Regions from separate parts of the Kribbella sp. DT2 genome, predicted to be linked through region 3. Evidence: riboswitches for the same ligand, from Rfam matches in the RefSeq annotation. Region 3 holds a riboswitch; each other region holds the start of a gene.
What was found. Region 3 has a riboswitch for glycine ahead of gcvP (aminomethyl-transferring glycine dehydrogenase). Riboswitches for the same ligand answer to the same signal wherever they lie in the genome.
Positions count from the first base shown of each region.

Region 1 (4,273 bases), on a different contig from region 3:
CGCGGTGCTGCCTGTTCTTCCTCAGAGAACAGACTCACAGTTCCGGCACAGTAGCGGGTATTCACATGTTTCAAACAGGTCTTGGAACGATATTCACCGCAAACTGCAACCCGTCGCGACACTGAGCAACCGCGTGGTGACCAGTCAGCACTCGATCACGTTGACGGCGAGGCCGCCTCGTGAGGTCTCCTTGTACTTGACCTTCATGTCCGCGCCCGTCTCGCGCATCGTCTTGATCACCTTGTCCAGCGTGACCACGTGCACGCCGTCGCCGTGCATCGCCATCCGGGCGGCGTTGATCGCCTTCACCGCCGCCATCGCGTTCCGCTCGATGCACGGGATCTGGACCAGCCCGCCGACCGGGTCGCAGGTCAGGCCGAGGTTGTGCTCCATCGCGATCTCCGCCGCGTTCTCGACCTGCTCCGGGGTCCCGCCGAGCACCTCGCACAGCCCGGCCGCGGCCATCGAGCAGGCCGACCCGACCTCGCCCTGGCAGCCGACCTCGGCGCCGGAGATCGACGCGTTCTCCTTGTAGAGCACGCCGATCGCGGCGGCCGCCAGCAGGAACCGTACGACTCCGTCCTCGGTCGCGCCCGGCACGAACCGGCGGTAGTAGTGCAGCACGGCGGGAATGATGCCCGCGGCACCGTTCGTCGGCGCGGTGACGATCCGGCCGCCGGAGGCGTTCTGCTCGTTCACGGCGAGCGCGAACAGGTTCACCCAGTCCATCACCTTGAGCGGGTCGACCGACCACTTGTCGCCGCTCAGCTTCTGGTGCAGACCGTGCGCCCGCCGCGGCACCTTCAGGCCACCCGGCAGCACCCCCTCGGTCTCGCAGCCTTCGTCGACGCAGTCCTGCATCACCTGCCAGATGTGCAGCAGGCCTTCGCGGATCTCGGGCTCGGTCCGCCAGGCGAGCTCGTTGGCGAGCATCACCTCGCTGATCGGCAGCCCCGACTCGCGGCAGCGGTCGAGCAGCTCGGCGCCGGACAGGAACGGGTACTTCAGCGGCGTCCGGTCCGGCACGATCCGGTCGCCGGCCGCCGCGTCCTCGTCGACGACGAAGCCGCCACCGACCGAGTAGTACGTACGCTCCCGCAGTACGGCGCCGTCGGCGTCGCGGGCCACGAAGGTCATCCCGTTCGGGTGGTACGGCAGCGCCTTACGGCGGTGCATCACCAGCTGCGAGCCCTCGTCGAACGCGATCTCGTGCTCGCCACCGAGCCGCAGGGTCTTCGCCGCGCGGATCGCCGAGACCCGGTCCTCGACCGAGCGGGTGTCGATGGTCTCGGGAGCCTCGCCCTCGAGACCGAGCATCACCGCCTTGTTGCTGCCGTGCCCGTGCCCGGTCGCGCCGAGCGAGCCGAACAGCTGCGACTCGACGGCCGTCGTCCGGGTGAGCAGGCCGTCGGCGGCGAGGCCGGCGGCGAAGGTCCGGGCCGCGCGCATCGGTCCCACGGTGTGGGAGCTCGACGGGCCGATCCCGATACTGAACAGGTCGAAAACGCTGATCGCCATCTGGAGGTTCCTTCCGGTCGACGTTGACCGATCGGTGTGCCTCCCCGCTCTGTTGGGCGTGCTGCCTTCCAGAGGTGCCTCGCCCGTGCGGTGAGGGTGCCTGAGAGATTCTTGGGGAGAGTTGCTCCTACGGCGCCCGGGTCGGGCCCGGGTCTCTCCCGCACGGGTTCATGCGGCGCGTGCTGCTGACGACCGCGACGGTACGACGCGCTCGCACCGCGCGTCAATCCGCCTGTTCCCGTGCGCTCATTCCACCGAGGGAGCTGCTTCCCTCGCGCGGGGGATCCCTTTCGGGCACCGGACCCGGAAGCTGAGGACATGAGGACCTTGCGGTGGGCACCGCACGCCGCGATCGGCTGGGCGACGGCGTACGGGCTGGTGCGGTTGTGGTTCGCGACCGGGCACGCACCGGCCTGGGAGCTGCCCGGCAACGACCTGCTCATCCCCCGCTGGCCGTCGCTCGCCTTCTGCGCGCTGAGCGCCGTCCTGGTCGTCCTGCCGGTGTCACGGCCGACCATCGCACTCACCTGGGCTGCCGCGGCCGGCTGGGTCGCCGTGTGCGGCTTCGCCCTGCTCGACGTCGTCGCCGCCGTGCTGCCGGGCCTCGGCATCCCCTTCGACCCGATCGGAATGCTCAGCCGGCTGGGCGGACTCGCCGGCGCGGCCCTGCTCGCGGCGACCGCCCTGGCCAGGCAGCGGCGGCTCGACCCGTCCTGCCTGCGCTGCAGCGGGCTCCCGACAGTCGCGTCCACACCCAGGTGGGCCGTCGCCGGAGCCCTCGTTGCCGTAGCGGGCTGTCTCATTCGCCTCGGAGCCCAGGCCGTCGTCGGCTTCGCCAGTACGCCGTACGGCGGTCGCCTGGCGGTGATCCTGTTCGAGACCGGCTTCGTGCTCGCCGGGACCGTCCTCCCGCTCCTGCTGGTGACGCGCGCCGGACGGCTGTTCCCGCGCTGGATGCTGCTGCTCCCCGGCGGCGGGCTCGGGGCCGGGATCACGGCGTACTTCGGGGTCGGGCTGCTCCAGATGACCGTCGCGGCCGCGCGGCACGAGCCGGTCTTCGGGGAGATCGATCTGCCCGAAGCCTTCTTCTGGGTCGCCGTCCCGGCCTACCTGGTCTGGGGCATGGGTCTGCTCGCGGCGACGTACGGCTACTACCTCCGCACGCGCCCACCCTGCCTTGGCTGCGGCCGGTGAGTCAGCCGAGGCGGTTGGTGCGGGCTGCCCAGAGCTCGAAGAACCAGGTGAACAGCGGCGGGATGCTCGCGGCCAGCGCAAGCAGGGTCGTCGTCCACGTCCAGCGCAGCGGCTTGCGGACGACGGCGACCGTCAGCACGTACGCGACGAAGATGCCGCCGTGGATCGGGCCGAAGATCTGGACACCGATCTCGTTGTCCGACAGGACGTACTTGAACAGCATCCCGATCAGCAGCCCGGTCCACGAGATCGCCTCGGCGATCGCCACCACCCGGAACCAGCGCGCCTGCTTCGAACCAGCCGGCACGTCCACGGCTGCAAGAGTCTCGGTCATCAGACCAGTGACCCTAACAAGTCGGCCCAACCCACTCCCGGGATGCCTCCGGGTCCTCACCGGATGCCGGTCAGGGTCCTCGCCGCCAAGGATCGACGGTGTTCCCTACGACAACAGGAGATCCCGTGTTCCGACGAACCACCTGGGGGGTGGTCCTCATCGCCGCGACGGCGATGGTCGCCCCACCGGCGACGGCTTCGGCCGAGCAAACCGCCCCCAAGCCCCAGCCCTCGATCGCCTGGGCGGACTGCAAGCCCGAGCCCGGCGACACCCCCGAGGAGATCGCCCTCCTCCCCGGCTCGGGGTGCGGAACGCTGACCGTGCCGATCGACTGGAACAAGCCAGGCGACGGTACCTTCGAACTCGCGGTCGCGCGGCGCAAGGCCGGCTCCTCGTCCGGCCCGGCCGGCGGCCGCGGCGTGGACCAGCGGGTCGGCGTACTGGTGTTCGGCCCTGGCGGACCCGGCGACTCCGGTGTCGACCGCATTCGCACCGGCATGAGCCGGTTCAGCCAGCAGCTCGAGGACCGCTTCGACATCGTCAGCTTCGACCCACGTGGTGTGGCCCGCAGCAACGCCGTGATGTGCTCGGCCGCACTGCTCGCCCGCCAACCGTCGCCGATCCTCGAGAACCACAGCGACTTCGACGCCACCATCAAGTACAACCACGAGCTCGCCACCGACTGCCGCAAGAACACCGGCCCGGTCTACGACCACCTCGACACCCTGCAGACCGTGCGCGACGTCGACGCGATCCGCGCCGCCCTGGGCGAGCAACGAATCTCCTTCCACGGCAGCTCGTACGGCACCTTGCTCGGCCAGCAGTACGCCCAGCGCTACCCGCAGCGGACCCGCGCGCTCGTGCTGGAGAGCGTCTTCGACCACAGCTCCGCGACGACCGGCGAGTTCCTCGACGCGCAGGCCTGGGCGGGCCAGGACTCCTTCGACGAGTTCGTGAAGTGGTGCACGACGGCAACGACCTGCGCCCTGCACGGCCAGGACATCCACGCGTTGTGGGACCGGCTTCTCGCCCGCGCCGACCGCGGCGAGCTCCCGGATCCGCAGCACCCGTCGTCCCCGATCACGCCGTACCAGCTGAGCTTCGTGACGTTCCGGACCTTCTACGGACCGGACTGGGCCAAGCTCGCCGACCTGCTGGCCACGCTGGACAAGAGCCCGCCGCCGACCGAGCAGCCCCCGGTTCCGACCGGACTGACGAGCTTCGCGT
Region 1 is NZ_JBNCLH010000001.1:1,257,585-1,261,857, reverse strand. It holds gene ACLQ2O_RS06035 (hypothetical protein) at 1-38, opposite strand, end outside; gene ACLQ2O_RS06030 (L-serine ammonia-lyase) at 145-1,518, opposite strand; glycine riboswitch at 1,597-1,689, opposite strand; gene ACLQ2O_RS06025 (hypothetical protein) at 1,837-2,712, shown strand; gene ACLQ2O_RS06020 (DUF3817 domain-containing protein) at 2,714-3,046, opposite strand; gene ACLQ2O_RS06015 (alpha/beta hydrolase) at 3,172-4,273, shown strand, end outside.
Region 1: linked by a shared signal. The riboswitch ahead of ACLQ2O_RS06030 (L-serine ammonia-lyase) and the one ahead of gcvP (aminomethyl-transferring glycine dehydrogenase) in region 3 are both predicted to bind glycine.

Region 2 (4,273 bases), on a different contig from region 3:
ACGGTACGGCGTTGCGGTTGACGGTGATGTCGATCGAGGCCAAGCGGTCCTCGGCCTGCTGACCGTCGAGCGCGCAGTCCCGCAGATCCACCAGCACCAGGTGGACATCGGTCCCGCCGGAGACCACCGAGATGCCGTGCTTGGCGACGTCGGACCGGCCCAGCCGCTCGGCCAGGATCCGGGCGCCCGCCAGTACGCGCTCCTGGCGTTCGCGGAACTCCTCCGACGCGGCGATCTTGAACGCCACCGCCTTGCCCGCGATCACGTGCTCGAGCGGTCCGCCCTGCTGGCCGGGGAAGACCGCCGAGTTGATCTTCTTGGCCAGGCCGGCGTCGTCGGTCAGGATGATCCCGCCGCGCGGGCCGGCCAGCGTCTTGTGCGTGGTCGACGTCGTGACGTGCGCGTGCGGTACCGGCGACGGGTGCAGCCCGGCCGCGACCAGCCCGGCGAAGTGCGCCATGTCGACCATCAGGTACGCGTCGACCGCGTCCGCGATCCGCCGGAACTCGGCGAAGTCCAGGTGCCGCGCGTACGCCGACCAGCCGGCCACGATCAGCTTCGGCCGGTGCTCGTGCGCGAGCCGCTCGACCTCGGCCATGTCGATCCGGTGATCGTCCGGGCGGACCTGGTACGGCACCACGTCGTACAGGCGGCCGGAGAAGTTGATCTTCATGCCGTGCGTGAGGTGCCCGCCGTGCGCCAGGTCGAGGCCCATGATCGTGTCGCCCGGGCGAATCAGTGCGTGCATCACGGACGCGTTCGCCTGCGCGCCGGAGTGCGGCTGGACGTTCGCGTACGCCGCGCCGAACAGCGCCTTGACCCGGTCGATCGCCAGCTGCTCGATCACGTCGACGTGCTCGCAGCCGCCGTAGTACCGGCGGCCCGGGTAGCCCTCGGCGTACTTGTTGGTGAGCACCGAGCCCTGCGCCTGCATGACGGCCGCCGCGGTGTGGTTCTCCGAGGCGATCATCTCCAGGCCGTCGCGCTGCCGGGTCAGCTCGTCGGCGATCTTCGCCGCGACCTCCGGGTCGAGATCGGCGAGCGTCGCATCCATGCTTGGGGCAACGATCTGCTGGAACGTGCTCACAAGTCACCACCGTGCTTGGCCGCGTAGTCCTCGGCCGACAGCAGCGGGCCGTCCGCGGTGGCGTTCACCTTGAACAGCCACACGCCGTACGGGTCCTCGTTGATCGCGGCGGGGTCGTCGGTGACGGCGGGGTTCACCTCGGTGATCTCGCCGGTGACCGGGGAGAACAGGTCCGAGACGGACTTCGTGGACTCCACCTCGCCGCAGGTCTCCCCCGCCGTCACGGTGCTGCCGGGCTCGGGCAGTTCGACGTACACGATGTCACCGAGCGCGTCGGTGGCGATCGCGGAGATCCCGACCGTGACGACGCCGGCCTCCTCGCGGGCCACCCACTCGTGCTCGTCGGAGTACTGCAGTCCAGCCTTGACTGTCGGCATGGTCGGTCCTCACTTCTGGCGCTGGTAGAAGGGCAGAGCGGTCACTTCGAACGGCTCGGGCGTGCCGCGCAGATCGACGTGCAGTGCGGTTCCCGGCTCGGTGTGCTCGACGTCGACGTACGCCAGAGCGACCGGTACGCCGAGCGTCGGGCTCGGCTGGCCGGAGGTGACCTCGCCGACGACGACGCCGTCCTTGAGCACCGGGTAGTGGCTGCGCGGCGCGCGCCGGCCGGAGCCGGTCAGGCCGACCAGCTTGCGGGCCGATCCCGCTTCCTTGCGGCGGACAAGGGCTTCCTGGCCGACGAAGTTTTCCTTGCTCAGCGCAACGACTCCGCCGAGGCCGGCGGCGAACGGATCGCCCTCGCGAGAGAGTTCGTTGCCGTAGAGCGGCATCCCGGCCTCCAGCCGGAGCGAGTCGCGGGCCGCGAGACCGGCCGGGGTGAGCTCGCCGTCCTCGGCCGCGGCCTCGATCGCGCGCCAGATATCGACCGCGTCGTCGCCTCCGACGAAGATCTCGAAGCCGTCCTCGCCGGTGTAGCCGGTGCGCGCGACCAGGAGGTCCAGGTCGGTCAGGGTGAGCTCGACCGCCGCGTAGTACTTGAGCGTGGTCAGGCGTTCCTGCTGCTCGGCGGGGATCAGCCGGAGCAGGATCTCCTGGGCCTTGGGCCCCTGGACGGCGATCAGCGAGGTCCGCGCCGACGCGTCGTCGACCGTGACGTCGAAGCCCCGCGCGCGCTCGGTCAGCGCGGCGACCACTGCTTCGGCGTTGCCGGCGTTGGGGACGACGAGGAACGCCTCGGGGCGCCGGTAGGTGATCAGGTCGTCGATCACGCCACCGTCCTCGGCGCAGATCAGCGAGTACTTCGCCTTGCCGACCGCCATCGCGGAGATCCTGCCGACCAGCGCGTGGTCGAGGAACGCCGCGGCGTCCGGTCCGGTCACCCAGACCTCGCCCATGTGGGACAGGTCGAAGAGCCCTGCCGAGCGTCGTACGGCGTGGTGCTCGGCGAGCTCGGAGCGGTACTTGAGCGGCATCTGCCAGCCGCCGAAGTCGGTGAAGCTCGCGCCGAGCCGCTCGTGCTCGGCGCGGAGTGCGGTGAAGGTCGAACTCGCCATGAGGAACTCCAGAATCCAGGTGGCGGGCGCCACGAGATCGGGGTTCCTCCCCGCTCTGTATCGGACCTGAGAGTTTCCGCGCGGCCGTCGTACGGGCCTCGCTTGCACCGTCGGTGAGCCGGACGTCCGGCTGCTTTCCAGAGTTGCCTGACCGCGGCGGTACGGGGGCCTGAGAGATTCCCGGGGAGGATTTGCTCCTACGGCACCTGCACGGCGGCAGGATTCTCCCGCCGCGGATCAACAGCGTGTTCAGTTGTCGGTCGCACCCTAAGCGGGGCACGGCCGGGCGCGCAAGGTCGGTCTCAGGTGAGCGTGAGACCGAAGCCGGGGCGGTCGGGGACGGTCAGGTTGCCGTCCTCCCAGCGGTACGCCGTGGTGTCGACGCCGTCGGTCGTGCCGGGCACACCCTCGACGGTCGGGACGTTGCCGAGACCGGCGGCGAGCTGTGCGGCGTACAGGGTCTTGAGCGGGAGACCCCAGGCGTGCGGCGAGGCCTGGCAGGTGATCCGGGGCATCACCTCGCGCCAGCTGGTCAGGCCGAACGACACCACGTCCATCAGCAGGACGTCGATGTCGCCTTTGGCGGCGATCTCCAGCAAAGGCTCCAGGTCGGGGTCGGACTCGCCCTCGGCGATCAAGGTCTGTGATCCCTGCAGGTGCTTCTTGAGCCGGGCCAGATCGGTCGCGTCGTCGAGGAACGGCTCCTCGACCCAGTACAGGTCGCAGTCCGCCACGGCCTTCAGGTACTCGATGAACCCGTCGCAGTCGTACCCGTCGTTGGCATCCACGAGGATCCGGTGCTCCGGGTACGCCGCCCGCACGGCCCGTGTCACCTCGATGTCCCGCGCGTCACCCTCCGCCCGCTCCATCCAGCGGTTTCCGCGCCCGATCTTCAGCTTGAACGCGCGATAGTCCGCCGAGTCGTCGGCGGCACAGTGGGCCAGTACGGCGTCCACGCCGCCGGCGTCGTCGAGATCCGCGAAGTAGATCGCGCCGTCGTAGCACGGGGTCGTCGTACTCCCGCGACCTCCGAGCAACGCGTGCACGGGGAGATCGAGGATGTGGCCGGCCAGGTCGTGCAACGCGAAGTCGAGCCCGCGCAGCCCTGGCTCTCGTACGCCGTTTGCTGGATCGATCAGCTCTTCCACCGGGCGCCCCACCACGTCCTCCGGGACGAGTCCCGCCGCGAGCCCCCACCCGGACTTCCCGGTGTCGGTGTGCAGGACGACGATCTCGTCCACCCCACCGTCCCCGTGGCTACCGAGCCGGGCGTTCCGCCCGATGGTCCGTGGATACCGCGACCGGACCGTCGAGCGCTCCACGCGGCTGATGAAGTGACCGTCCAACGTCATCGGGACTCCTCACATCGGGGTTCCCCACCCAGTCTGCTGCGTTGACCGCGCGGGCAAACCCTCTGACTCCCGGCGAGACGTGGGTCACAGCGGGGTCGTGTCACAACCCGGCGGTGGCGTCTGTCAAAGCTGTGACAGACGAAATCACCTTGGAGGAGATCCTGATGGATGCCCGTCTCAACCTTCACAGCAACGCTCTGGCCGGTCAGATTCTCAAGTACGTGAACTCGGCCGGGCGCGCGGTCAGCGGGTCGAGCCTGCCGATGGCGACGCAGGAACTGGTGAAGCTGCGCGCGAGCCAGATCAACGGGTGCGGCTTCTGCACCGACATGCACTTCAAG
Region 2 is NZ_JBNCLH010000011.1:242,805-247,077, forward strand. It holds gene glyA (serine hydroxymethyltransferase) at 1-1,087, opposite strand, end outside; gene gcvH (glycine cleavage system protein GcvH) at 1,084-1,464, opposite strand; gene gcvT (glycine cleavage system aminomethyltransferase GcvT) at 1,474-2,580, opposite strand; glycine riboswitch at 2,626-2,727, opposite strand; glycine riboswitch at 2,728-2,820, opposite strand; gene ACLQ2O_RS36820 (mandelate racemase/muconate lactonizing enzyme family protein) at 2,883-3,932, opposite strand; gene ACLQ2O_RS36825 (carboxymuconolactone decarboxylase family protein) at 4,097-4,273, shown strand, end outside.
Region 2: linked by a shared signal. The riboswitch ahead of gcvT (glycine cleavage system aminomethyltransferase GcvT) and the one ahead of gcvP (aminomethyl-transferring glycine dehydrogenase) in region 3 are both predicted to bind glycine.

Region 3 (4,273 bases):
CGAGGTCAGACCCTCCGCGCCCATCATCCGGATGTAGGCCCAGGAGATCGCCAGGACGCCGGCCGAGCCGAACGGCGCCGCCGAGATCGGGCCGACACCGGAGTCCGGGCCGGCCTGGTCGAGCAGCGGGTGGTTCGGCAGGTACGGCGCCAGGTGCGCGGCGACCGCGACCGGGCCGACGCCCGGGCCACCGCCGCCGTGCGGGATGCAGAACGTCTTGTGCAGGTTCAGGTGCGAGACGTCGCCGCCGAACTCGCCCGGCTTGGCCAGGCCGAGCAGGGCGTTCAGGTTCGCGCCGTCGACGTACACCTGGCCGCCGTGGTCGTGCACGATCTGGCAGACCTCGGTCACGCTCTCCTCGTACACGCCGTGCGTGGACGGGTAGGTGATCATGATCGCGGCCAGCTTCTCCGCGTGCTCGGACGCCTTGGCCCGCAGGTCGTCCAGGTCGATGGTTCCGTCGTCGTTGCCCTTGACAACAACAACCTTCATGCCCGCCATCACCGCGGACGCGGCGTTGGTGCCGTGCGCCGAGGCGGGGATGAGGCAGACGTTGCGGTCCTCGTTGCCCTGGGCCCGGTGGTAACCGCGGATCGCCAGCAGGCCCGCGAGCTCGCCCTGCGAACCGGCGTTCGGCTGGATCGAGACCTTGGCGTAGCCGGTCACCTCGGCCAGCCAGCGCTCCAGCTGGCCGATCAGCTTCACGTACCCGGCCGCGTCCTCGATCGGCGCCAGCGGGTGCATGTCGGCGAACTCGGGCCAGGTGACCGCTTCCATCTCGGTGGTCGCGTTCAGCTTCATCGTGCAGGAGCCGAGCGGGATCATGCCGCGGTCGAGCGCGTAGTCGTAGTCGGACAGCTTGCGCAGGTAGCGCAGCATCGCCGTCTCGGACCGGTGCGTGTTGAAGACCGGGTGGGTCAGGTAGTCCGACGTACGAGTGACGGCGTCGGACAGGTTGCCACCGGCAAGCGAAGCGTCGTACCGGATGCCGAACGAGCCGCAGACCTGGCCGAGCGCGACCGCGTCGGTCTTCTCGTCGCAGGAGATGCCGACGTGGTCGGCGTCGACGAGGCGCAGCCAGATCCCGTTCTGCCGGGCGGTGTCGACGACGTCGGCCGCACGACCGGGGACGCGCGCCAGCACGGTGTCGAAGAACTGCTCGTGCACGACCTCGACGCCACCGGCGCGCAGCGACGCGGCCAGGCTGTCGGCTCCTCCGTGGACGCGTTCGGCGATCGCCTTCAGGCCGTCGGGGCCGTGGTAGACGGCGTACATGGAGGCGACAACGGCGAGCAGGACCTGCGCCGTACAGATGTTGGAGGTCGCCTTCTCACGACGGATGTGCTGCTCCCGCGTCTGCAGAGCCAGCCGGTACGCCGGGGCGCCGTCGGCGTCGACCGAGACGCCGACGAGGCGACCGGGCAACGACCGCTCGAGCCCGGCGCGCACGGACATGAAGCCCGCGTGCGGTCCGCCGTAGAACAGCGGGACGCCGAAGCGCTGCGACGAGCCGATCACGATGTCGGCGCCGGCCTCACCCGGTGCCTCGAGCAACGTCAGCGCGAGCAGGTCGGAGGCCACGGCAACCAACGTCTCGCGCTCGTGCGCGGCGGTGACCAGCGGCTTCAGGTCGCGGACGACACCGCCGGAGCCCGGGTACTGGACCAGGAAGCCGAAGAAGTCGCCTTCGGGCAGACCGTCGGTGGTGTCGGCGACGACGACCTCGATGCCGAGCGCCTCGGCGCGGGTCTCGACGACGGCGATCGTCTGCGCGAAGCAGTCGGCGTCGACGAGGAAACGGTTGCTCTTCGACTTGCGGTTCGACCGGTGCGCCAGCGTCATCGCCTCGGCGGCCGCGGTGCCCTCGTCGAGCAGCGACGCGTTCGCGGTCGGCAGGCCGGTCAGGTCCGACACGACGGTCTGGAAGTTCAGCAGCGCCTCGAGCCGGCCCTGGGAGATCTCCGGCTGGTACGGCGTGTACGCCGTGTACCAGGCCGGGTTCTCGACCAGGCGGCGGACGATCACCGACGGGGTGAAGGTGCCGTAGTAACCCTGGCCGATCATCGAGGTGGCGACGTTGTTGCGCGCGGCCAGCTGGCGGAGCTCGGTCAGCGCGTCGACCTCGGAGGCCGGCTCGGGCAGCCGGAGCGGCTCGGCCGAGCGGATCGAGGCCGGGACCGCGGCGTCGACGAGCGCGTCGACGTCGGCGTACCCGAGGGTCTGCACCATCCGGGCGACCTCGTCGGCCCGCGGGCCGATGTGACGGTCGGCGAAGGTGGCCGAGATCTGTGGGGAGATGTCGGGCGACTGGGGCGGTGGGGTGGGAAATGAATCTTGCACAGTCATAGCTGGAGGCTCCGATGCTGACAGGTCTGCCGGTGGCCTCCCCCTCTGTCACGCACTGACACGCTTCAGAGTCGCCTGCGGCACTCGGTCCATGGGCCTGAGAGGTTCCGGGGAGGAATTGCCCCTTCGGCGCCCAGGCAAACGCGCCCTGGGACTCTCCCGAGTGCTGTGTACGGCAACCCCGAGGTTACCAGTTGCCCTCGTCGAGTTCCGGCAGCAGCCGTTGCGCGGTCACTCGGGCGGGTCCGACCAGTTCCGGATCGGCGAAGGCCATCGGCCAGCGCACCCGCGTCCCGGCGTCGGCCCAGCCACCGACCGCGGCGAGGAACTTGTCGAGCGCGGGGTTGGACAGGCCTCGGGCCTGCAGCGGCGCGATGTGCCCGGCGAAGAACTCGGCGATCCGCCGTTCGACATCGAGCGCCGCCCGATGGTCGGCCTCGATCAGCTCGTACCACCTCACGGAACCGGCCGGCGAGAGCGCGGCGACGTTGGAGTAGCTGCCGTCCGCGCCGAGCGGGGTCATGCTCGCCAGGAAGTGCCCGGGCACGAACAGCGACAGCCCGGACTCGCGCGCCCGGGCGAACCACTCCGCGTCCCCACCCGCACTCTTCAAGCCGATCAAAGCCGGTACGGCGCGCGCGAGGTCGGTGAGCTGCTCGGGCCAGACCTGCGTCTTCGCGTGCGGCGGGTTGTAGAGGACCAGCGGTACGCCGCCGGCCGCCTGGGCGACACGGTCGAGGAAGGCCAGCGCCTCGCCGGCGCTCAGCGGGAGCCAGTCGGGCAGGATCACCTGGATCGCCGAGGGACGCAACGCGGCCGCCCGGCGTACGCGGTCGAGCTGGAGCTGCGCCGAAGGGTGACTGGCACCGATCTGGAACGGCAGGTCGGTCCGCGCGGCGAGCAGGTCGTTGATCCGGTCGTACTCGCCCTCGGTCAGGGTCTGGAACTCCCCCGCCGTACCGTGCACGTACAGACCGTCGACACCGGCCTTGGTCAGGTGGTCGAGCTGGGCCTCGAGGCGGACGAAGTCGATCGTGTCGTCGGCGTCGAGGGGCAGCAACAACGTCGCCCACACACCACGCAGGGTTTCCGCGGTGAGTGGGCGCACCGGTTGCTGGAGGTGGTTCGGGGTCAGCCGGTCATCCGGGCGCGGCGGCGAGCGGCGAGCTCGTCGTTCGCGTGCGGGCCGGACTCCTCGTCGTTGCCGTCGGCGCGTTCGGTCGGCAGCTCGGACAGCGAACCCTCGACCTCGCGCCAGACCCCGCCGAGCGCGATCCCGAAGACGCCCTGGCCGCCGGCCAGCAGGTCGATGACCTCGTCGGGCGAGGTGCACATGTAGACCGAGGCGCCGTCACTCATCAGCGTGATCTGGGTCAGGTCGTCGATGCCGCGCTCGCTCAGGTGGGCGATCGCGGTGCGGATCTGCTGCAGCGAGATCCCGGCGTCGAGCAGCCGCTTGATCACCTTGAGCAGGAGAACGTCGCGGAAGCCGTAGAGCCGCTGCGTGCCCGAGCCGGTGGCCGGGCGGACCGACGGCGACACCAGGCCGGTACGGGCCCAGTAGTCGAGCTGACGGTAGGTGATGCCGGCGGCCGAGCAGGCGGTCGGGCCGCGGAAACCGACGTCTTCCGGCATCGGGCGCAGGTCGTCGTCGAAGAGCAGGCCCTGCACCCCCGCTGCGGCAGCCGCGTCGGCGTGTGCTTCCGACGCCGACTGCGCCGTCAGATCGGTGTCGCCGGTGCGTGTCACGCCTGAGCCTCCCTGGGTACTGACTGGAACGGACTACATCCGTGGAGTTACAACTCCTCACAACTCCTTCAAGGTAAGCCGCCGACTTGACCCGGTCAACGACAACCGCACCGAGCCGAAAGCGTGTCGCGCTCCCAGGCCGAATCGTTACCAACCCGGCCTTGTACCAGAGACATCC
Region 3 is NZ_JBNCLH010000009.1:359,811-364,083, reverse strand. It holds gene gcvP (aminomethyl-transferring glycine dehydrogenase) at 1-2,346, opposite strand, end outside; glycine riboswitch at 2,422-2,518, opposite strand; gene ACLQ2O_RS33905 (dihydrodipicolinate synthase family protein) at 2,534-3,421, opposite strand; gene ACLQ2O_RS33900 (MerR family transcriptional regulator) at 3,478-4,095, opposite strand.